DNA from 2 places in the Yoonia vestfoldensis genome. Region 1 is predicted to be linked to the other one. Evidence: riboswitches for the same ligand, from Rfam matches in the RefSeq annotation. Region 1 holds a riboswitch; the other holds the start of a gene.

Region 1 (15,851 bases):
TGACCTATGACGCCGTCGGTGCCGCGCTGGGGATTGCGGTGCTGTCGCCCGCGCTGGCCTTGAAGGCGTGACGCCAAAGGCCCGCTGACCGGCGGGCCTGTCGCGGGTCGTCTGTCGCGGATCAGGGGCGCTTGGCCAGCGCGTCGCGGATCTCGATCAGGATATCCAGTTGCGACGGGCCGGTCTTGACCTCTGGCGCGATGTCATCGGGCTTGTCCGCGATGGATTTGATGCGATTGACCGCCTTGACCAGCATGAACACCACGAAAGCGATGATCAGGAAATTGATCGTTGCGGTGATGAAATTTCCATACATGAATTGCGCGTCGCCCAAGCCAAAGCTGAGACCGCTAAAGTCGATCCCGCCGATGATCAGCCCGATCAGCGGCTGGATCAGATCATTGACAAGGCTGCTGACGATGGCGGTAAAGGCCGCGCCGATGATGATACCGACGGCCAGGTCCATCACGCTGCCCTTGGCGATGAAATCCTTGAATTCGTTAAGCATGGGATAATCCTCTGATTGACTCGTTCTGCGCATAACTGGGGCGTATGTTAACGACACCGCATCAGAAAGCCACGGGTTTTGCCGTGGCCTAGGCCGGGCTTAACCCCGGCTTACGCGGGGCAAATGACTGGCCAGCCTGCCGCCCGACATCGCGCCGGTTTACGCCCGCGCGGGGGGCAGGCTGCCATGCAGCACATAGATCAGTAGATCGACCACCTGCTGCGGCGTTTCCACCACGGCCAGCGCTGCGGCATCGACCTCTTTGAGCGCATGTTGATGATCCGGCCCATGCATCACGATCAGTGATTTCCCCATCGCCGCCGCATAGCCCGCGTCAAAAGCCGCGTTCCATTGCTTATATTGATCCCCAAAGCGGACCACGACGATATCGGCGGTTTCAATCCCGTGTCTGGTGCGGATCGCGTTGAGCTTGGCGCCTTTATGATCATGCCAGACCTTCTGCGTCTCTGGGCCCATGATTGCCACGCCGCAATCGTCGGATGCGGCATGATCGGTCACAGGACCCGAAAAAGCGACGTCAAGGCCGGCGGCCCCTGTCACGATATGGTCGCGCCAGTCGGTGTGGATTTCGCCGGACAGGTAGATGTGCAGTGTCATTGATCGTGCTCCTTTGCTCGTCCCCGACACTAGCGCCTTATGCCGTGCTGGCCACCCCCGGCTTGCGCGCCACTATATAGCGTGCGGGGGTTGCGAAATCTCCGCTCTCGACAATCTCGAACCCTGCATCGCGCACGGCCTGTTCCAGCTCTGCGGCACTGAACTTGCGCAGATAGGGGGCCTTGCCGACCAACTGCGCTAGCGGAATCACCGCGCTGATCAGGGTCCACTTCAAACCGCGCCCTTTCAGCGTCGCGGTCTTGGAAATGAAAAAGCCGCCCGGCGTAAGCAGGTCGTAAATCCGCGCCATGCGCCGTTCCATATCGGGAACGAGGTGGAAAAACGAATGCGCAAGTATCGCGTCGAACTGGCCCGTTTCCGGCAGATCGCCCGTCACATCGAAGCTCAGATCAGCGCCCGCAACGGGTAGTTTGCCCCGCGCGATGCGGATCATCTCGGGCGAGATGTCGGTCCCAAGATAGCTTGCCACATCAGGCGCCAGCAAAACGGCGGTCGATCCGGTGCCGCAGGCGATTTCCAGCACATTGTCCGTCGGTCGCAGATAACTGCGGGTGCGGCCAAGCGTGTATTCATAGGCGGCAGGATTGCCGATCTTCGACGCCTCATATTTATCAGCGGCGCGGTTCCAGAATGTGGCGGTGTCGATCATCGGTGGCTCCTACTTCCTGTCTGGTTGGTCAGCCATGGCGACCTTTACACACCAGCCCGCGGATCAGGCTGGTGTTCGATGTGCTGGCAGACCACTTAGCCGCGTAGGTTGCCGCCGGTCGCCTTGGTGACCTTGTCCACGATCCTCGCGCTGACAGCCTCGATCTCGGCTTCCTTCAGCGTTGCGGTCGTGGGTTGCAGGCGCACGGTGACAGCGATGGATTTCTTGCCCTCACCCAGATTGCCGCCGATGAATTGGTCAAAGACCCGCACATCGCTGATCAGCGCCTTATCAGCACCAAGCGCGGCATTGACCAGCGTCAGGGCCTCTATCTCGGCATCGACGACGAAGGCGAAATCGCGTTCGACCGCTTGCAGATCGGCGGCGATCAAGGCAGGGCGCGTCGCGGTCTTGGTTTTCGGCACAGGCACCTCGTCGGGCCAGATCGTAAAGCCGACGGCGGGGCCTTTGATATCCATCTCGCGCAGCACCTTGGGATGCAATTCGCCAAAGACTGCCAGCACCTTTTTCGGGCCAAGGCAAATCATGCCGTGCCGTCCGGGGTGCCACCAATCTGCCGCGCCGCGCAGGATTTGCACCTTGGCGGGCGCGCCGATGGCGGCCAGCACGGATTCCGAATCGGCCTTGGCGTCGTAAAGATCGACGGCGCGCGATGTGCCATGGACCTCTTTGCTGGCGGTCTTGCCGATCAACACGCCGGTGATCAGGTTGTGCTGGTCTCCCGGCTCGCCGCCGTGGAAACCGGCACCGACCTCGAACAGGGCGATATCCATGAAACCGCGCGCCTGATTGCGGGCAGCGGCGCGCAAAAGGCCGGGCAGCAGGTTGGGGCGCATATGCGACAATTCGCTGGAAATCGGGTTTTCCAGCATGGTTGCATCATCGCCGCCACCAAACAGCGCCGCCGCCTGCGCATCGACGAAACTATAGGTGACGCATTCATTATACCCCAGCGCCGCCATGGTCCGGCGCGCGGCCTGCTGACGCTGCTGGCCGGTGGTCAGGATCGGTTTGGGGACGCCGGCATCCATGCGCGGCAAAGGCTTGCCTTCCAGCTTGGTCAAGGATGCGATGCGCGCGACCTCTTCGACCAGATCGGCATCGCCCAGCACATCGGGGCGCCATGACGGGACATGGGCCATGTCGCCTTCGAGACGAAAGCCAAGTGCGGTCAATGTCTGGCGCTGGGTGCTTTCGGGAATATCCATGCCGACAAGGCTGATGACACGCTCCGCATCCAGACGGTAGGCGCGGGATGTGTCGGGCACCGCGCCTGCGATGATCAGCTCTGACGCCTCGCCGCCCGCGTGATCGACGATCATCCGCACGGCATGTTCCAGCCCTTCGGGGGTGAAGGCAGGATCAATGCCACGTTCAAACCGGTAGCGGGCGTCGGAATTGATCTTGAGCGCGCGGCCGGTATAGGCGATCTGGACCGGGTCCCAATAGGCGCTTTCGACAAAGACATTGACCGTCTCATCGGTGCAACCCGTGGCATCGCCACCCATGATGCCCGCGATGCTTTCCACGCCCTGATCGTCGGAAATGGCGATCTGACCGGCCTGCAAAGTATAGGTCTTGTCGTCGAGCGCCAGGATCGTCTCGCCGCCCTTGGCGCGGTGGACGCGCAGGTTGCCCTGCACCTTGTCGGCATCAAAAACATGCAGCGGGCGGTTCAGGTCATAGGTGAACCAATTGGTCACATCGACAAGGAAACTGATGGGCCGCAGGCCGATGGCGCGCAGCTGCGTTTGCAGCCATTCCGGGCTGGGCCCGTTCTTGACGCCGCGGATCAGGCGGCCACAGAAAACGGGGCATCCGTCGCGCGTATCGTCATCAATGGATACGGTCATATCGGCGCTAAAGCTGGCAGGCACCGGATTGACGCCCAGCGGCTTCAGCGTCCCCAGCCCCCGCGCCGCCAGATCGCGCGCAATGCCGCGCACGCCCAGCGCATCGGGGCGGTTGGGGGTGATCGCGATCTCGATCACCGGGTCGACGCGGTCGGGCTGGTTGGCGGACAGCCAATCGGTGAACCGCTGGCCGACGCTGCCCGAAGGCAATTCGATGATCCCGTCATGTTCCTCGGACAACTCCATCTCGCGTTCGGAACACATCATGCCATGGCTTTCGATGCCCCGGATCTTCCCCACGCCGATGGTGGTGTCGATGCCGGGGACATAGGTGCCGGGGCTGGCGATAACGACGGTGATGCCCGCGCGCGCATTGGGCGCACCACAGATGATCTGGGTCAGACCGTCCTTGGTCTGCACTTGGCAGACACGCAGCTTGTCGGCATCGGGATGCTTTTCCGCGCTTTCCACATAGCCGATGGTGAAATCGGCCAGACGTTCGGCGGGGTTTTCCACGCCTTCGACCTCTAGCCCGAGATCGGTCAGGGTTTCGGCGATCAAATCGACCGAGGCATCGGTTTCAAGGTGGTGTTTCAGCCAGGACAGCGTGAATTTCATCTGTTCATCCAAGAAAAGTCATTTGCAAGCGATCTAGCCGATCTCGCCGCAATGCGAAAGGCCCGTAGGGTGGGTCATGACCCACCTTACCGTCGCCGATGCGCCGCCGCCCATTTGCTGACCGCCCAGGCGGGCAGCAGGATCACCGCCCAGCCCGCCGCATTGATGATCGTCAGTCGCAAGGCCAGATCGCGCGGCATATCCGATGTCCACATCGCGATATGCGCGCCGATGATCAGGATCAGCAGGCAGGCGATCCACAGGCGCATGTCAGAGCGCGCGCCCGGCCAGATCCTCGACCAGCGTGAAATGCTCGAACACCAGCATCATCTCGGGATCGAAACCGCCGTTACGTTTGAAATAGGCCTTGTGATCCTTGCGCCAGCCCAAAAGGCTGTCATTCTCGCCCTCGGCCAGCGCCATCTCTTCGGTCACGTCGCAGAACCGGATATGTTGCACTTTGGTCGTGCGGATCACCAGCGCGGGCGTGCCATCCCAATTGGCGGCAATGTCGCAGCGCCCGACGACCGGCATGGAATCGGGATCATCGGCGAATTCCGAGGCCGCCCCGCAGGTCGCGGTTTTCTTGCGCTGTCGGACAAGGCCGATCAGATATTGGCATAATTCGGGCGTATCGCCGAAACGGAACGTGCCCGCGCCGGGATAGATGTCTTGCAGGTCTTCGGTATCATCGGTCATGGGTGTCTTTCGGGGCTGTCGCGATGGTCTGTTCTACGCTGTAACGCCTGGACAGCCAAGCCACCTAGCTGGGCAGCGCGAATTGCCGCGCCTTTGGGTCCCAGCGCAGCCCGGTATTGCGGGCCAGCCGCTTGCAGCTGTCGTCCAGCCCGATCCGGTTGGACCAGCGCGCCATCGACCGCACGGGGATTGCGTGGATATCGCCGAACCCGTCCACCAGGACGCATTCTTCGGGGCCGGGACCGGTGCCATTGTCACGATGGCCAAAGACGAAATTTGCGGGGTTCATGTCGCTGGCGCGGATGTCATTGGCATAGATACGGGCGATCGTGTCGTTCAACAGCGCCAGTTGCGCGGGTGTCAGACTGCCTGCCTGCGCCTTGGCCCCCAGCGTTTCGCCAAGCCGGCCATCGGGCTGCATGACCCGTTCGGTGATGCAGCCCAGACCTTCATTCGTGGGGGTAAAGCCGAACATATGGGCGATGGGCGCGTGAAAATCCGGCTCTGGATGGGTCAGCATGACGCGCAGATATTCGGCATATTCCTTGCGGATCTGGCGCAGCCGGGTGCTGGGCAGCAGCCGGTCCATGATCCCGTTGAAATTATTGCGCCGCGGCATCGTGGTGGCGGGCCGCAGCACCTTGATCAATTTGGTCGGATCAAGCGGATGCAGATAGACCGCGCGCTGCACGCCCTTTGCGACAAGATCCGAGGATCGAAGAACCATTGCACCCATCGCCTGTCTATATCTGAACCGGTCGGTTCAGTGCAAGCGATGTAACGATTTTATGCCCGATTTGTGACGCTAGAATTCCACACCGATCTGCGCCTTGATGCCCGATCGGAACGGATGTTTGACCAGTTCCATCTCGGTCACCAGATCGGCCAATGCGATCAGATCCTCATGCGCGTTGCGCCCCGTCAGCACGACATGGGTCATCGGCGGTTTGTGGTCGCGCAGAAAGGCCACGACATCGCCGATGGCGACATAATCATAGCGGATCGCGATGTTGATTTCATCCAGCAGAACCATGGTATTGGTCTCGTCCAGGATCAGCTCTTTGGCCTTGGCCCAGGCAGCCTGCGCCATTTCGATATCGCGCGATTTATCCTGCGTTTCCCAGGTAAAGCCTTCGCCCATCGTGTGAAACGCGCAGATATCGCTGAATTTTGCCAGAATCAGATCGCGTTCCCCGGTGGACATGCCCCCTTTGATGAACTGGACGACGGCGCATTTCATATCATGCGCAATACAGCGAAAGATCATCCCGAAGGCCGCCGAGGATTTGCCCTTGCCCTTGCCGGTATGGACGATGACCAGACCTTTCTGGTCGGTCTTGGTCGCCATGATCTTGTCGCGGGCGGCCTTTTTCTTGGCCATTTTCATCGCGTGGCGGTCGGGGTCATCGGTCATTGGCTGTCTCCTTTGCGCAGATCATAGCAGGCCCGCGATGCGCGCGCGCGCAGAATTCGAGGCGGGCTGCCACAGGTTGCGGTCAATCGCCTCTTGCAGGCGTTCGGCTATCTCGCGCAATGCGGGGGCATTGGCATCGGCGATGAAGGTGCGGGTGGCGTCATCGGCCAGAAAGGCGGCCTCGACCAGGTCGAAATGGTGGTTGCGCACGGCCCCGGTAGTGGCGGCGAAAGCGAAAAGGTAATCGACCGTCGCCGCGATCTCGAAAGCACCTTTATAGCCGTGGCGTTTTACCCCTTCGATCCATTTGGGATTGACCACGCGCGACCGCACAACGCGGCCGATTTCATCATCCAGCGTGCGGATGACAGGGCGTTCGGGGCGGGAATGGTCATTGTGATAGATCGGCCGGTCGCGCCCTTGCAATGTGCTGACGGCGGCGGCGGCCCCGCCTTCGAATTGGTAGTAATCGTCGCTGTCCAGAATGTCGTGTTCGCGGTTGTCCTGATTTTGCACGATGGCGTCGACCTGGGACAGGCGCGCCTTGAAGGCGGCCTCGCGCCGGTCGCCGCTGGCCTTGGCACCGTAAGCATAGCTGCCCCAGGTCAGATAGGCGGCGGCGAAATCGGTTTTATCCGACCAGATCCTTTCGTCGATCAGCGCTTGCAGCCCCGCGCCATAAGCGCCGGGTTTGGACCCGAAGACGCGGGTGGGGTCCTCGCCCGCTTTGCTGCGCGCGGCGGCAGGGTTCAGATCGGCGGGCTCGTCGAGGTCCTGCACCGCGCGCGCGGCACTGTCGACCAGCGCGATCAGCTGCGGAAAAGCGTCACGGAAAAACCCCGAGATACGCAGGGTCACATCGACGCGCGGGCGGCCCAGCACGGATTGCGGCAGCACCTCGAACCCCGTCACACGCCGGTTGGCGCTGTCCCATGTCGGCTTGACGCCCATCAGCGCCAAGGCTTGCGCGATATCATCGCCGCCGGTGCGCATATTGGCGGTGCCCCAAGCGGTGACCAGCATGGCGCGCGGCCAGTCACCATGGTCCTGAAGGTGCTTTTCGATCAGCAGGTTTGCCGATTTCCATCCCAAGGCCCAGGCCGTCGGTGTGGGCACGGCCCGGCTGTCGACACTGAAGAAATTGCGCCCCGTGGGCAGCACATCAAGCCGCCCGCGTGTGGGCGCACCCGACGGGCCGGGGGGGACAAAATGGCCGGCAAGGGCGGTCAGCAGGGCCGATCCTTCGGCAGGGCCGCAAGCGCGGACCCTGGGCAGGATATCGTCGTGGATGGTTCGGAGAACGGCCTGCGCCGCGCCAGGGGTAAACCCCGGGACGCCCCGCCCGCCGTCCCGCACAAGCCGCTGCGACAGGTTTTCCAGCCGTTCGACGGTATCGCCATTGCTGCGCCATGTCGTGTCATCGGCCAATGCCTCGGGCTTTTCCGCCGCCGGGGCTGCCATATCACAATCCAGCGGGTCGATGCTCAGGCCAAGATCCGCAGCCAAGGCCCGCAGCAAGGATGCATTCTGCCCCTTGCCATCGCCACGCGGCACCCGGGCGAGGGCGATGGCCAGGTCCAGTTCCTGCTGGCCTGAGGGCGATTGGCCAAAGATATGCAGCCCGTCCCTGATCTGCGCCTCTTTCAAATCGCAAAGGTAGGCGTCGAGCTTGCCAAGATCGCCATCCTTGTCGCCGGTGAAACCCACATCCCGCGACAGCCCCGTCGCATCCGACAGCGACAGGATCTCGCGCCGCAGATGGGTCATGCGGCGCGGATCGACGCCTGCGGCCTCGTAATATTCATCAACCAAGGCTTCCAGATCGCGCATCGGCCCATAGCTTTCGGCGCGGGTCAGTGGCGGGGTCAGGTGGTCGATGATGACGGCGGACGTGCGCCGTTTGGCCTGTGTCCCTTCGCCCGGATCATTGACGATGAAAGGATAGACATGCGGGGTGGGGCCAAAGACCGCCTCGGGCCAGCAGGTTTCCGACAGGGCGACGGATTTGCCGGGCAGCCATTCCAGATTGCCATGCTTGCCCATGTGGACGATCGCATCGGCGCCCCAATGGTGCCGCAGCCAGAAATAGAAGGCGAGGTAATTATGCGGCGGGACCAGATCGGGGGAATGATAGGTATCGGCCGGGTCGATATTATAGCCGCGCGCGGGCTGCAGCCCTACGATCACATTGCCGAAAGCGTGGATGGAGAGCGCGAAACCTGCGCCGCTGGCGCGGCTTGCGGCCTCCGGCGGGGATATTTCGGCTCGGAAGAAAGGGTCGTCTTCGGGTTGACCCCAGCGGGTGGTGATCTGTTCCTTGATATCCCACGGCAGGGCGTCGAAATGCTGGCGGTATGTGTCGAGGGCGAGCAGCTCGCCGCCCGCTTTGTCGGCGCGGTCGGTCAGCCAGTTGGTGGGGCCTGCCATGATCTGCGCCATCAGCGCGGCGCTGTCGGCGGGTGGGGTGGTCTGGTAGCCCGCCTGCGCCAGCAGGTGCAGCGTGTGGATCGTGGCCGCAGGCGTGTCGAGGCCGACGCCATTGGCCAGACGTCCGTCCTTGTTGGGGTAATTGGCGAGGATCAGGGCGACTTTTTTATCCTTGGTGGGGGTTTGCCGCAGGCGTGCCCAGTTGCCGGTTAGCTGCGTGACGAAATCGACGCGGTCGCCGCGCGCCTGATAGGTGGCGATGGGGCATTCGGTGGCGTCGTCGAAAAACGCCTCGCCCTTGAAGCTGATCGCGCGCGACAGGATGCGCCCGTCAACTTCTGGCAGGGCCACGTTCATGGCGATGTCGCGCGCGGTCAGGCCGTGCAGGCCCTCGGCCCATGACGCCTCGGAGGCACCCGACAGGATCACCTGAAAGATCGGCGCATTGTTGGCCAACAGCGGGTTTTGCGGGCTGTCGTCGCCGTCATGTGGGCTGCCCACCGCAAATGCGGTGCAGTTCAGGATCACATCGGGCGGGGCAATGGTGAACAGATGGTCCAGCGTTGCGGTGCTAACGGGGTCTTTCAGGCTGGCCACGAAAATGGGCAGCGGGTTCAGGCCGGCGCGCGACAGGCTGCGGGTCAGGCGGTTGATCGGGTTCAGCCCGCCGCCCTGCACCAAGGCGCGGTAGAAGATGATCGGCACGACGGGCGCGTCAGCGGTCCATGCCGCCTGTGCATTCGTCAGATCGGCGATGCCCGCCCCCGGCCAGTAGACGCCGGCGCGCAGCAAGGGGGCAGCGGCGGCGGGTTTTTCGGTGCTGTCCAGCATCGCCTTTGCATAGGCCAGCGCATTGATACTGTTCTGCGGCCCGCCTTCGACCAGATAGGACCAGAGCGCGTCGTAATCCGTGCCGCTGACGGTGGACAACCCGCGCAATTCGGGGTCGGGTTTATCGTCGCCAGGCAGGAACGCCACCGGCACGCCCGCATCATGCAGTCGCGCGGCATATTGGGTCAGGCCGTATTTCCAGTAGGCTGCACCACCCAGCACGCGGGCGATCACCAGACGCGATTTGGTGGCGCAATCGTCAAGATGCAGATCGACCGACATCGGATGTGCCAGATGCAGCATATTGGCCAGCCGCAAGGTAGGCGGGTTGGTCATTTCGGCCCGTGCTTCGGCCAGGGCGGCCAGTTCGGTATCGGCAGCAGAGATGATGACTACATCGGCAGGCGTCTGGCCCAGATCGACCGGTTCGGTCCCGTCCGAAATCGCACCGGGGGTGGCGGCGAGCAGGTGCATCAGCTTTTGCCCTGTGCTAAGAGGCGGTCAAACACGAGGATAGACCCATGGATTACAACGCTGCAGGAGCACCGAAGATGGCGAAAAAAGGCCCCAAGCACGAGGAACACAACGCGCCGGGATCGAAGAAAAAGCCCTTTGGCGCGCGTCCCGACAAGGCCGAATTGCTGGCGCGGATGAAAAAGGCCGCCGAGGAAAAGAAGGGCTGAGATCACAGCCGCTTTTCCATGAAAACCGAACTGGCGATCTCTGGATAGTCGCCGAACGGTCCGCAAGGCGTGAACCCATGCCTTGCGTAAAGCCTGTGTGCTGCATGCAGGATGTTGCCGGTTTCCAGTTTCAGTAGCGGCAATGATAGGCTGCGCGCCTGATCCTCGATCTGGCGCAGGATTGCATCAGCGATACCTTTGCCGCGCGCAGTCTCATCCACGAACATCGACTTGATCTCGCCATAGCCGTCGCAGACCCGCAGCGCGCCGGTGCCCAGAATCGTGTCACCAATACGGCCGGTGTAGAAATGGATGTCGCTGGCCACCAGATCGTCGATGGACAGGTAGAAATTATCCTCTGGCGGGAACAGCGCCTGCATCAGCGCATGGCTTTGCTGTAGCAGGGCTGTGGCCTGCGCATCATGCGGATCTGTGATGCTGACGATGATCATGCTTGCAGGGCGGCGGTGATGGCGGATTGGTTCAGCCCGGCCTCGCCGATCACGACAAGCCGGGTTTGCCGGGGGGCATCGCCGAAGGGCTGGTCGAAATAGGTTTCCACGCGGGGGCCGACGGCCTGCAGTGTCATTCGCATCGGTTTGCCCGTGATTGCGACGAAACCTTTCAGGCGCAGGATGTTATTGGCCTTGATCGCGGCGCTGACCTGGGCGGCAAAGGCTGCGGCATCGGCTACCTCGTCACGGGTGACGATAAAGGATTCAAACTCGTCATGGCCGTGGTCATGGTGGTGATCGTCGTCGTGGTCATCCGCGTCATCATCATGGTGGTGATGGTGGTGGTGGATTTCGTGGCGGGATTCCAGATCAGCCTCTGCCCCGATCCCTTGGCCCAGCAGCACATCGACAGGCAGCGCACCCATGCTGGTTTTCACTACCTGCACACCGTCGCGGCTGTCGGTGCGCAATTGCGCGGCAAGGCTGTCGGCCTCGTCTGCCGTCAGCAGGTCGGTCTTGTTCACCACGATCATATCGGCGCAGGCGATCTGGTCCTCGAAGAGTTCCGACAAAGGCGTTTCATGGTCGAGGTTGTCATCGGCGGCGCGCTGGGCATCGACGGCGGCGATGTTATGGGCGAATTGGCCGTCCTGCACGGCGCGGCCATCGACGACGGTGACAACGCCGTCCACGGTGACGCGGGTGGAAATGCCGGGCCAGTTGAAGGCGCGCACCAAGGGTTGCGGCAGGGCAAGCCCCGAGGTTTCGATCACGATATGATCGGGGGCGGGATTGCGCGCCAAAAGCGCCTCCATCGTGGGGATGAAATCATCGGCGACGGTGCAGCAGATGCAGCCGTTGGACAATTCCACGATATCATCCTTGGCGCAGACCTCGTCGCCGCAGCCTTTGAGGATGTCGCCATCCACGCCCAGATCACCGAATTCGTTGATGATCAGCGCGATGCGCTTGCCTTGGGCGTTTTGCAGCATGTGCCGGATCAGCGTGGTTTTGCCAGAGCCGAGAAAGCCGGTGACGATGGTGGCGGGGATTTTGGCGGGCATGGGGTATCCTTGGCGGCGGGGAACAGAAAAAGGGACGGCCCTTGCGGGCCGCCCGATAAATCGCGGAACGCGGCTTTAGCCGGTGATCGCAGAGACGATCGGCCCTTCGATGATTTCCAGCGCAAGGAACAGGCCGACGCCTGCGACCATCGCGCCACCCAGACGGGCGGTCATCGCGCTGGCGTCGACCGCGCCCAGTTTGCGCGTGGCCCAGCCTGCGCCGATGGCGATCAGATATTGGATCGCGCCCAGCCCGATCAGATAGCCGACCAGCACAGCGCCGCCGACGCCGCCTTCTTGTCCGGCAATCGACCCGCCGAAGGCAGAGCCGTGGAACAGGCCGAATGTCGCGAAGACCAGCAGCGCATTTGTCGTCGACAGGGTTTTGCCCGACAGGACGATCCCGCCGATGACCAGAAGCGACAGCACGATCACGGTTTCAGCGAGCGGCAGGGCGATCCCCGCATACATCAGGCCACAGCCCGCCAGCATCGCGCCGATATAGGCGGCAGGCGTCAGCAGACGGTTGGCGGTAAAGGTTGCAGCGATGCCCATCGCCGCGACAAAGAACAAATGGTCAAAGCCCAGCACCGGATGGCCGACGCCCGACAGCAGCCCATGGGTGAAGGTTTCCATTGGCAAGCCACCCAGCGGGTGATGCGCAAGGGCTGGCGATGCCGCAAGGCTGAGGCCTGCGATGGTCAGAAGTTTTTTCATTTTCGTCCCCTTTGGATCGACTAAAGGGGGGATTTCATGGGAAGCACGACCCTCCGGCCAATGCAGAACCCCCACGGAACACCCCGTCCGTTGTTGTTGGCCGAGGCGGTCGCCCCGGTGCATGGCTGGTCTCCTGGCTTGCGGGTCGATGCGCCTTGTTGCCTTCCCGGGCGGACCCAGTGGCGTTTCAACAAGGCACTCTCCGCATACAGTCGCGGGGGCGGCTGTGGCTTGGCATCTCCCTGACAGGATCGGTGCGTCCACATTCCCATTTGATCCCCTGACGCTGCGCGCCGTGCGGGGAACCATGCCTGTCCGTTGTGCCTGCATCGGCGGCCCGCGGTCAAGGCCGTAAACCGACGTTGACAGGGCCAATAGCGCCTCCGGCGCTGCCTCCGGCGGGGATATTTTGGCTCCAAAGAGGGGAATTTCACAATATCTTGTGGATAAAAGGCTGCAAATGACCTGATCTAGACAGGTTTCGTTGACTCGCACCCGTGTCAGGCGTCAGGCTTTCTGGCAGCGGAGAATCAAGGGCAGCGGATAGTGCGTTTCAGCAAACTGCGATTGAATGGCTTCAAAAGCTTTGTCGATCCCACGGATCTGATCATCGCCGATGGTCTGACCGGGGTGGTCGGCCCGAATGGCTGTGGCAAGTCCAACCTGCTGGAAGCCCTGCGCTGGGTGATGGGCGAACATCGCGCCTCGGCCATGCGGGGTGGCGGCATGGAGGATGTGATCTTTGCTGGTGCCGCGACCCGCCCTGCGCGCAATTTTGCCGAAGTTTCGCTGATCATCGACAATGCCGAACGGCTGGCGCCCGCTGCCTTCAACGATGCTGACCAGCTGGAGATCATCCGCCGCATCACCCGCGATGCCGGATCCGCCTATAAGGTCGGTGCCAAGGATGTGCGCGCGCGCGATGTGCAGATGCTGTTTGCCGATGCCTCGACGGGTGCGCATTCGCCCGCCTTGGTCCGGCAGGGCATGATTTCGGAGCTGATCAACGCCAAGCCAAAGTCGCGCCGCCGTATTCTAGAGGAAGCGGCCGGGATTTCCGGCCTGTATCAGCGCCGCCACGAGGCCGAGCTGAAGCTGAAAGGCGCGGAAACCAACCTGACCCGTGTCGATGACGTGATCGACCAATTGGCCGCACAGCTGGCACAATTGGCGCGTCAGGCGCGGCAGGCGGCGCGCTATCGCGAGATCGGTGAAAGCCTGCGCCGCGCCGAAGGCATGTTGCTGTTTCGCCGCTGGAAAGAGGCCGATGATGCCTTGCTGGAGGCCACGACCCTGTTGCAAGACCGCACGACCGCCGCCGCGCAGGCCGAACGTGCCGCGCGCGATGCGACCAAGGCGCGTCAGGGGGCCGAGGATGCTTTGCCCGCCCTGCGCGAGGAAGAGGCGATTGCAGCGGCCGTCTTGCAGCGCCTGCAGGTCCAGCGCGATGCTTTGCAGGATCAAGAAGACCGCGCCCGCGACATGATTGCCACCCTGCGTGCGCGCATCGACCAGCTGACCCGCGATATCGACCGCGAGGCCGGGCTGAACAAGGATGCCGGTGAAACCATCGCCCGGCTGGAATGGGAAGCCCGCGAGATCGCCAAGGCAGGTGAAGGCCACGAGGCCCGGCTGGAGGCCGCACAAGGCGCTGCGCGCGCGGCGGCGGGTGTCTTGCAAGAGGCCGAGGCGGCCTCGGCGCAATTGGCCGAAGATGTCGCCCGTCTGGCTGCGCGCCACCAATCGACGCAGCGCCTGATCGACGACCATCGCGCGACCATGGCCAAGAACGAGGCCGAGGCCGCCAAATCCAAGGCTGCATCACAAGAGGCCGCGACCGCCTTGGCCAAGGCCGAGGCGGATTTTGCCGCCGCTGGTCTGGCCGAAGCCGCAGCCCTTGCCGCCGCCGATGCCGCCGAAGAGGCGTTGGCCGCTGCCGAAGCCGCCCGTGCCGTGACCCAGACGCAGGAAAGCGAGGCCCGCGCCGCCCGCTCCGAGGCCGAAGGCGAGGCGAATGCCCTGCGCGCCGAGGTGACCGCATTGGCGCGTCTGGTGGATCGCGACCGTGCCGAGGGCGGGCAGGTGCTGGATCTTCTGTCGGTGCAAAAAGGCTATGAAAAGGCGCTGGGTGCGGCGCTGGCCGATGATCTGCGCGCCCCTGCGGTGGCGGGGGATGCGCCGACCGGCTGGGCCAGCCTGCCCGATTATGCGCAGGCGCAGCCCTTGCCTGCGGGTGTGTCGTCTTTGGCGGATGTCGTCACCGTGCCGCAGGTGCTGGCCCGCCGCATAGCGCAGATCGGTCTGGTCGATGCTGCCGATGGTGCGCGTTTGCAGGCGGATTTGCAGCCCGGTCAGCGGCTTGTCTCGCTGGCGGGTGATCTGTGGCGCTGGGACGGGTTCCGGTCGGGGGCCGAAGATGCGCCTTCGGCGGCGGCGCTGCGGTTGCAGCAGCTTAACCGGCTGGCCGAATTGCAGCGCGATCTGGATGCCGCGGCCGCCAAGGCGCAGCAGGCGGTGGCGGCGCATGACGCGCTGACCCATGCTTTGCAGGATGCGACTGCTGCCGACCAGGCTGCCCGTGCTGCCCGCCGCGATGCTGATCGTGCCGTGGCCGATGCCAATCGTGCCGCCAGCCGTGCCGAGGCGGATCGCAACCTGTCGCAGGGGCGGCTGGAAAGTCTGGGTCTGGCCCTGCGCCGGATCGAGGAAGAGGCGATGGGCGCGCGCAAATCCTTGGCCGAGGCCGAACAGGCCGCCGCCGCATTGGGCGATCTGGCAGCCGCGCGCGCATCGGTCGAGGATGTCAAGATGACGGTCGAAGCCGCGCGTATCACGATGATGTCGCGCCGGTCCGCATCCGAGGAATTGCGCCGCGAGGGCGACGCCCGCCTGCGCCGCGCGCAAGAGATCACCAAGGAAATCAGCGGCTGGAAACACCGGCTGGAAACCGCAACCAAGCGCAGCGCCGAGCTGGCCGAGCGCAAGGCCGCATCCGAGGCGGAACTGGCCGCAGCCTCTGCCGCACCAGAGGAGATCGCCGCCAAACGCGCCGAACTGGCCGATGCGATCGACACGGCAGAGATCCGCCGCCGTGCCGCGGCCGACAAGCTGGCCGCGGCCGAGACCGTGCTGCGCGATGCAGGCCATGCCGAGCGTGATGCCGAACGTCTGGCGTCAGAGGCGCGCGAGGCCCGCGCCCGTGCCGAGGCCCGCGCTGATGCCGCGCGTGAAACCATCGCCTATGCCGCCGAGCGGATCATGGAAGCGCAAGAG
Region 2 (8,342 bases), 240 kb from region 1:
AAGGGGGATCGCCTGACCCCAGAATTTCCGGTAAAACCACGGGCCTATCGCGCAAAAGAGGGCAAAGCGGTGACGCAGCTGGCCTATGCGCGCGCTGGTATTGTTACCCCCGAAATGGAGTTTGTGGCCATTCGCGAAAACCAGCTGCGTGAACCGATCTCCGGGCCGCGTGACGGCAATGACTTTGGCGCAAACATCCCGGATTATGTCACGCCCGAATTTGTGCGCGACGAAATCGCCGCAGGGCGGGCGATTATCCCCGCCAACATCAACCACCCAGAGATCGAACCGATGATCATCGGGCGCAATTTTCTGGTTAAGATCAATGCCAATATGGGCACGTCCGCCGTCACGTCGTCGATGGAAGAAGAGGTGGATAAACTTGTCTGGGCGATCCGCTGGGGCGCCGATACGGTCATGGACCTGTCGACGGGGCGCAACATTCACAACACCCGCGAATGGATCATCCGCAACAGTCCCGTGCCCATCGGGACCGTGCCGATCTATCAAGCGCTGGAAAAAGTAAACGGCGTTGCCGAGGATCTGACGTGGGAGGTTTTTCGCGACACGTTAATTGAACAGGCCGAACAGGGCGTCGATTACTTTACCATTCATGCGGGCGTACGGTTGCATATGGTGCCAATGACGGTGGGCCGCGTGACAGGAATCGTGTCGCGCGGCGGATCGATCATGGCCAAGTGGTGCCTGCATCACCACAAAGAAAGCTTTCTGTACACGCATTTCGCCGAAATTTGCGATATTTGCCGCGCCTATGATGTCTCGTTCAGCCTTGGCGATGGCCTGCGACCGGGGTCGATTGCCGATGCCAACGACGAGGCCCAATTTGCCGAACTGGAAACACTGGGCGTGTTGACGAAAATCGCTTGGGCCAAGGATTGTCAGGTGATGATCGAAGGGCCAGGCCATGTCGCCATGCACAAGATTAAAGAAAACATGGACAAGCAGCTTGAGTGTTGCCACGAGGCGCCGTTTTACACACTTGGGCCACTAACGACCGATATCGCGCCGGGGTATGATCACATCACATCCGGCATCGGGGCTGCGATGATCGGTTGGTTCGGCTGTGCGATGCTGTGTTACGTGACACCAAAAGAACATCTTGGCCTGCCGGATCGTGACGACGTGAAAATCGGCGTGATCACTTATAAAATTGCCGCCCACGCCGCCGATTTGGCCAAAGGGATGCCCGGTGCACAACGCCGCGATGATGCCTTGTCTCGTGCCCGGTTTGAATTTCGGTGGGAGGATCAGTTCAACCTGTCGCTGGATCCGGAAACTGCGCGTGATTTTCATGATCAAACCCTCCCGAAAGAGGCGCACAAGGTGGCGCATTTTTGTTCCATGTGCGGGCCGAAATTCTGCTCGATGCGGATCAGCCATGACATTCGCGCCGAGGCCCAGAAAGACGGAATGGAGGCGATGGCCGCAAAATTTCGCAACGGTGGTGACCTTTATGTGCCGGTAGATGATGAGACTGACGCATGATCACCATCGCGGGGGCCGGTCTTGCCGGATTGGCCTCTGCTCTTGAACTGGCACGGCGCGGGGCAGAGGTGCGGGTGTTTGACGTCGGCGATAAACCGGGGTCGCACAGCGTTGCGCGGTTTGCGGGTGGCATGCTTGCGCCTTGGTGCGAGGGTGAAACGGCGGATCAGCAGGTTGTAAAACTTGGGGCAATGGCGGCGGATTGGTGGGCACAAATCACGCCGGTCACGCGGCGCGGAACACTTGTGCTTGCCCCGCCGCGCGACCGGGGCGAACTGACGCGATTTGCCAGACGCACCACTGGTCACCGCACAATCCCTGCGGGTGACATCGCGGAACTGGAACCTGCGCTGGCGGGCCGCTTTTCGTCGGGGCTTTATTTTCAGCGTGAGGCGCATCTTGATCCGCGCCAAGCGCTGCGCGATTTATACCGTGTCGCGCGGGCATTGGGGGTCGCGTTTTCGTTCGACACACATGCACCCGCAAAGGTTGATCTCGATTGCACCGGCATCGCGGCCGATCTGCCCGATCTACGCCCCGTGCGCGGCGAAATGGCGATCCTGCACTGCCCTGATCTGCACATTTCGCGCACCATCCGGCTGTTACATCCGCGCATCCCCCTCTACCTTGTGCCGCGCGGAGACGGGGTTTATATGATCGGCGCGACGATGATCGAAAGTTCATCCACGCGCCCGCCAACGGTGCGATCGCTGACGGAATTATTGTCAGCGGCGTACGCCCTGCATCCCTGTTTGGCCGAGGCTGCGGTGATCGAAATTGGCGCGGGTCTACGCCCGGCTTTTCCCGATAATTTGCCGCGGATCGTGCAGCTAAACGACAGGCTTTATCTGAATGGCCTTTACCGCCACGGCTTTCTGCTTGCCCCTGCGATGGCGCTGAACGTGGCTGATATTCTTATACCGGAGGTTCGTAATGAAAATTATACTCAACGCACAACAGCATGACGTTTCGGCTTTGACGTTTGCGTCCGCACTTGATGAACTTGGGTATTCAAACCCTGCCATCGCCACCGCGCTGAATGGCATGTTTATCCCACGCGACGCCCGCGAAATGACGCAGATAAACGAAGGTGACCGCCTCGAAGTCCTCGCTCCGATGCAGGGAGGCTGAAATGCAGCTTTATGGCATTGAAATCACCTCCCGGCTTTTGCTGGGCACCGCGCAATACCCGTCGCCCTCGATCCTTCGGGATGCAATCACCGCCAGTGGTACGGAAATCATCACCGTTTCGCTGCGACGGGAAACTGTTGATGGGTCGGGGGCAGGGTTTTGGGCCGGTTTGCGCGCCCTAAATATGCACATCCTGCCCAACACCGCCGGATGTTATTGCGTACAAGAGGCCGTGACGACCGCGCATATGGCGCGTGAGGTTTTTGGAACGGACTGGATCAAGCTGGAGGTGATCGGTCATGCAGACACGTTGCAGCCGGACGTTTTCGCGCTGGTCGAGGCCGCGCGCGTGCTTTGCGGCGACGGGTTCAAAGTTTTCCCCTACACGACGGACGATCTTGTGGTGGGTGAAAAGCTGATTGAGGCTGGCTGTGAGGTTTTGATGCCGTGGGGGGCGCCGATTGGGTCGGGCCAAGGTTTGCGCACGCCGGATGCACTGCGCAGCATGCGCGCCCATTTTCCGGACATTCCGTTAATCGTGGATGCAGGGATCGGGCGGCCATCGGACGCCGCCCATGCGATGGAACTTGGCATGGATGCGGTTTTGTTGAACACGGCCGTGGCCAAGGCGGGTGAACCGGCAAAAATGGCGCATGCCATGGCCTTGGCGATTGAAGCCGGGCGCGCGGGCTTTGCCGCCGACCTGATGGAGCCACGCGACATGGCCGTGCCATCAACGCCCATCATGGGGCTGGCGAAATTGGCATGATGGAACGGTTTTATCTAATTGTCAGTCATGTTGCCCGCCTGGAATTGTTGGTGCCTCTCGGGGTGAAGCTTGTGCAGTTGCGGATCAAGGATCAACCTGACACCGAAATCCGCCGCCAGATAACGCGGGCCCGCGATTTTTGTGCCGTGCACGGTGCGCAACTGGTTGTGAATGATCATTGGCGCGCCGCCATCGATTTGCGCTGTCGTTTTGTGCATTTGGGGCAAGAGGATATGCAAACCGCGGATTTCGTGGCCTTGCGAACAGCCGGGGTTCGCGTTGGGCTGTCGACCCACGATGAGGCGGAATTGGATCGCGCGCTGTCGCACGATCCGGCTTATGTCGCACTTGGGCCGGTCTATCCGACGCTGTTAAAGAAAATGAAATGGGGGCCACAGGGGCTAGAACGGGTGGCGCAGTGGAAAAAAATCGCTGGTCAAACGCCCGTGGTCGCCATTGGCGGGCTTACGCCGGATCGATTGCCGGGCGTGTTTGCAGCAGGGGCTGACAGCGCGGCAGTGGTGACGGACATCCAGATGGCAGATGATCCCGAAGCGCGGACCAGAACATGGCTGACGGCGTGTGCGTCATGAACCGGTATGCGCGTCAAATAATCCTGCCTGAAATCGGGACTGAGGGGCAATCAAAGCTAAGCCGCGCCCGTGTTCTGGTGGTGGGGGCAGGCGGGCTGGGCTGCCCCGTGTTGCAATATCTTGTCGGGGCAGGGGTCGGGCAGATTACGGTGCTGGATCCTGATATCGTCGAAGAAAGCAATTTGCACCGCCAACCGCTTTATACGATGTCGGATGTGGGACGGCCCAAGGTGTTGGCCGCCCGTGATCACCTGTTGGATGCCAATCCCGCATCGTCATTACAGACACATATGACGTCACTTTACCCCGGTAATGCGGCGGCACTGGTGAACGATGCAGACGTGGTCGTTGATGCGGCTGACAGTTTTGCCGTGACTTATACGCTGTCGGATGCCTGCAAAATTGCCGGTGTGCCCCTGATTTCCGCCAGTGTCCTTGGCCAATCCGGTTATGCGGGCGGGTTTTGCGGGCCTGCGCCGTCAGTTCGCGCCATTTTCCCTGATTTGCCAGCGCGCGCGGGCACATGCGCCACGGCTGGTGTGATGGGGCCGGTCGTGGGCATGATCGGCACGGTGCAGGCGCAAATGGTGCTTCAAATCATACTGGGCCACGCGCCCAGCCCGCTTGGGCGGATCGTGACGTTTGACGCGTCTACGTGGCATTTTGGGGGCTTTTGTTTTGCCGGTACGCCGGAACCGCAACATCGGCCTTCGTTCGTGGGGCGTGCGGACATTTGCGGCGATGACCACGTAATCGAATTGCGTACCGAAGAAGAGGCGCGGGATACCATCACGTCGCAGGCCGAAAGATGGAGCGTTGAAACGATCCCTGATTTTGTGCCGCGGGCCGGACGCCGCGTGGTTTTGTGTTGTGCAACGGGGGTACGGGCGTGGCGCGCGGCATCAATCCTCAATGAAAACGGGATCACAAATACAGCCTTGCTTGCAATAAGGTGCTGCGAATGACGCGCGTGCTTTTGATTGGTGGAACGGACAGCAGCGGCGGCGCAGGATTGATGCGGGATGGGGCCGTGACATTTGATTTTGACTGCGTGCCTCTGCCGATTGTGACAGCGGTTACCGCGCAAACAGATCAGGCCGTTCAGGTTGTTCATCTGGTCCCGCCGGAGATCGTTGTTGCGCAACTGAAAACTGCTTTTGTCGGTGATCCACCGGATGCAGTTAAGATCGGAATGGTGGGGACCCGTGAATGTGCGCGTGCCGTCGCAAGTGTGTTGATGAACTATCGGATCCCGATTGTTTTGGACCCGGTGTTGCACGCAAGTTCTGGCGCGGCTCTTTATGCTGGGGGGGGGGTTAGCCCGCTTACAAAAATTGCAACGCTTTTGACGCCAAACCTGAATGAGGCAGCGGCGTTGCTTAACCGTCGTCCGGCCACTGACGATGACGACATTGCGGACCAGGCACGGGCGTTGCGCGCTCGCGGTGTCAACGCAGTGTTGATGAAAGGGGGACATTCACAGGACCATGAGTGCACGGATCACCTGTTTGATGCCGGCGGACATCACCTATTTACGGGCAAGCGGCAGCCAATGACGCGCCGCGGCACCGGATGTACCCTTGCGACCGCCATAGCGTGCCGTTTAGGGGCACATCGACAGCTTGTTGATGCGTGCCGGGATGCGTTTGACTATACGAAAATGTGGATTTCGGCTGGCCAGTTGCCCTGACCGCAGAGGCCCAATTCACAAGGCCCACGCCTTGCGACGCATAATTTCAGCCTTGTGTCTGGTGCTGATCCATGTGCCTTTGGTCGTGTCTGGTGCCCCGAATTGGGGAGAATCGGGAAGCTGGTGAAAGTCCGGCACGTGCCCAACGCTGTGAAGGTGATGATCTTTGTTTATGCCACTGGAGCAATCCGGGAAGGCGCTCAGATCAGAAGACCCTAAGTCAGAAGACCGGCCAGACAGCATAGCCTGTTCCACGCGGACGGTGGGGCGGGCGATTACAAGTATTGTTGGGGATAAAACAATGCCAAATACGTCCGCGCTGGCGCAGGCCGCGCCCTTTTCTAAAGCCGAACGCGACGCCGTTTACAAAGCCATTTATACCCGCCGCGATGTGCGCGATCAGTTTTTGCCAGATCCGATTCCGGACGAAGTTCTGCACAAGTTGCTTGATGCGGCGCACCATGCGCCCTCGGTCGGGTTTATGCAGCCGTGGAATTTCATCGTCCTCCGTGCGCCGCAAGATCGCGAACGCATGTGGCGGGCGTTTAATACGGCGAACGAGGAAGCCGCTGGCATGTTTAGCGGTGAACGCCAGTCCACGTACCGATCCCTAAAGCTGGAAGGCATCCGCAAGGCACCGGTAAACATCTGTGTGACCTGCGACCGCTCGCGCGGCGGCGAGGTGGTGCTGGGCCGCACGCACAATCCGAACATGGACCTATACAGCACGGTCTGCGCGATCCAGAACCTTTGGCTTGCTGCACGGGCCGAAGGGATCGGAATGGGCTGGGTCAGCATTTTTCATGACGCTGACGTTAGGGCGCTTCTCGATATCCCTGACCGGATCGAGATCGTCGGTTACCTGTGTCTCGGCTATGTCGAGCAGCTTTATGAACGCCCCGAACTTGAGGTCAAAGGCTGGAACCGGCGCACGCCGCTTGAAGAGCTGATCTTTGATGGGAAATGGCAAGGCGACCCGTAAGGCCGTCTTACCCACGCCCGCGATAGGTCGGGACACCTTGATCAGGAATCCAGACGCCGCTGGGTTGCGCGCCGGTCTGGAAAAAGACATCAATCGGGATGCCGCCGCGCGGATACCAATAGCCGCCCACGCGCAGCCATTTCGGCGCTAATGACTCAATCAGGCGCTTGCCGATCGTCACGGTGCAGTCTTCATGAAACGCGCCGTGGTTTCGGAACGAGCCCAAAAACAGCTTCAGTGATTTGCTTTCCACCAACCAGTCGCCTGGTACATAATCCAGCACGATATGGGCAAAATCCGGCTGGCCGGTCATGGGGCAAAGCGAGGTGAACTCTGGCGCGGTAAAGCGCACGGCGTAATCGGTCCCCGCCTGCGGGTTCGGGACCCGTTCCAGCACAGCCTCTTCCGGGGTTTTCGGCAGCGTGGTTTGGCCGCCCAACATGGTGAGGTTTTTGTAGATATCTTCGTTTGACATAATCAGTTCCTTGTCTCACACGCCGCGCTTGTTGCCCCAGATCAGGGTATGAAGCTGCGGCAGAATATGGGGGGTGAACCAGCGGTCACCCAGTGTTTTGTCGACCAGCCACTGCATGCGGTCGATGATACCATCTATGTCGATGACGGCGTCCTGCGCATCTGGCGGCGGTGGGGTATGATTGCCCGGCTGAAGATAAAGAGGCAGGGCGGCGTAGCGGCCGGCCACGTCGCGGGCCCAATTATAATCGACCTCGTCGAATATAACGATCTTCAGGACTGTCCGCGCGGTTTTGGCCTGCGCGAGGCAATCGTCAAACTTGTCCCAGTCCACGGTTTCACCCGATGAGGGCGGTTTGGGGCTGAGCACCAGAAGATCGAGGTTCTCAAACCAGTCCTGCGCAACCGACCCCTGCGTTTCCAGTGCAAACTTGTACCCCTGCGCGTGGCCCATACTCATCAACGGACCAAAGTTCTGGATTGCAGGGTTGCCGCCCGAGAGGGACACGGTCAAAGGTGTGCCGCCCGACAGATCCCAAACCTTGGCCCAAATGTCGTCGGTTGTCATTTTGGCCCAGTCGTGGCGGTATTCGCTGTCAACGGCGTGCAGGCTGTCACACCAGCTGCACCGATAATCACAGCCACCGGCCCGAACAAAGACCGTCGGCGCGCCGATCAACGCGCCTTCGCCCTGAATGGTGGGGCCGAAAATTTCGGCGATGCGTAATGCGGTCATGGCCGGTATTCCGCCCAGGTCTTGGGCGTCTCGCTGACCTTAACGGCGCTGGTCTGGTCCCAGCGCGCCTTGCACCAGTCATACAACATCTGCGCCATCCATTCCGATGTCACCTTGTCGTGGCCAAACACCTCGTTCAGATGGCGGTGGTCCATCTCGTCGTCGATGTAGCGTTTTAGCGGGGCAAGCGCGTTGTAATCCAACACGAACCCGTCCTCGTCGAGGGTGTCACACGCCAATTCAACCACGACGATGTAATTGTGCCCGTGCAGCCGCGCACAGGGATGATCCTGATGTAGATGGCACAGCTGATGGGAAGCCGAAAAATGGAATTCTTTAGTAATTCTGAACATTACAATTGCCCCTTTTCGACAGTGGTCTTCCAGAAGTCAGGGTCGTCGTATTCGGTCGGGTCAATAACCTCTGCCAAGGCAAATGCCTCTTGGCGCTCAACGCAGGTG

The links. Region 1 has a riboswitch for cobalamin ahead of LOKVESSMR4R_RS01595 (HupE/UreJ family protein). Riboswitches for the same ligand answer to the same signal wherever they lie in the genome.
Region 2: another riboswitch for cobalamin. It lies ahead of bluB (5,6-dimethylbenzimidazole synthase); the one in region 1 lies ahead of LOKVESSMR4R_RS01595 (HupE/UreJ family protein).

Annotation. Positions count from the first base shown of each region.
Region 1 is NZ_CP021431.1:305,158-321,008, forward strand. It holds gene ald (alanine dehydrogenase) at 1-71, shown strand, start outside; gene mscL (large conductance mechanosensitive channel protein MscL) at 122-508, opposite strand; gene LOKVESSMR4R_RS01540 (YtoQ family protein) at 668-1,126, opposite strand; gene LOKVESSMR4R_RS01545 (class I SAM-dependent methyltransferase) at 1,164-1,796, opposite strand; gene pheT (phenylalanine--tRNA ligase subunit beta) at 1,892-4,288, opposite strand; gene LOKVESSMR4R_RS01555 (phenylalanyl-tRNA synthetase subunit beta) at 4,375-4,557, opposite strand; gene LOKVESSMR4R_RS01560 (ASCH domain-containing protein) at 4,559-4,987, opposite strand; gene LOKVESSMR4R_RS01565 (YrbL family protein) at 5,052-5,714, opposite strand; gene cobO (cob(I)yrinic acid a,c-diamide adenosyltransferase) at 5,793-6,401, opposite strand; gene cobN (cobaltochelatase subunit CobN) at 6,423-10,133, opposite strand; gene LOKVESSMR4R_RS20690 (hypothetical protein) at 10,211-10,342, shown strand; gene LOKVESSMR4R_RS01585 (GNAT family N-acetyltransferase) at 10,345-10,794, opposite strand; gene cobW (cobalamin biosynthesis protein CobW) at 10,791-11,861, opposite strand; gene LOKVESSMR4R_RS01595 (HupE/UreJ family protein) at 11,937-12,578, opposite strand; cobalamin riboswitch at 12,699-12,888, opposite strand; gene smc (chromosome segregation protein SMC) at 13,125-15,851, shown strand, end outside.
Region 2 is NZ_CP021431.1:68,126-76,467, forward strand. It holds gene thiC (phosphomethylpyrimidine synthase ThiC) at 1-1,506, shown strand, start outside; gene LOKVESSMR4R_RS00320 (FAD-dependent oxidoreductase) at 1,503-2,471, shown strand; gene thiS (sulfur carrier protein ThiS) at 2,440-2,637, shown strand; gene LOKVESSMR4R_RS00330 (thiazole synthase) at 2,639-3,406, shown strand; gene LOKVESSMR4R_RS00335 (thiamine phosphate synthase) at 3,406-3,999, shown strand; gene LOKVESSMR4R_RS00340 (ThiF family adenylyltransferase) at 3,975-4,964, shown strand; gene thiD (bifunctional hydroxymethylpyrimidine kinase/phosphomethylpyrimidine kinase) at 4,961-5,689, shown strand; cobalamin riboswitch at 5,763-5,941, shown strand; gene bluB (5,6-dimethylbenzimidazole synthase) at 5,991-6,671, shown strand; gene queF (preQ(1) synthase) at 6,679-7,146, opposite strand; gene queE (7-carboxy-7-deazaguanine synthase QueE) at 7,162-7,881, opposite strand; gene queD (6-carboxytetrahydropterin synthase QueD) at 7,878-8,234, opposite strand; gene queC (7-cyano-7-deazaguanine synthase QueC) at 8,234-8,342, opposite strand, start outside.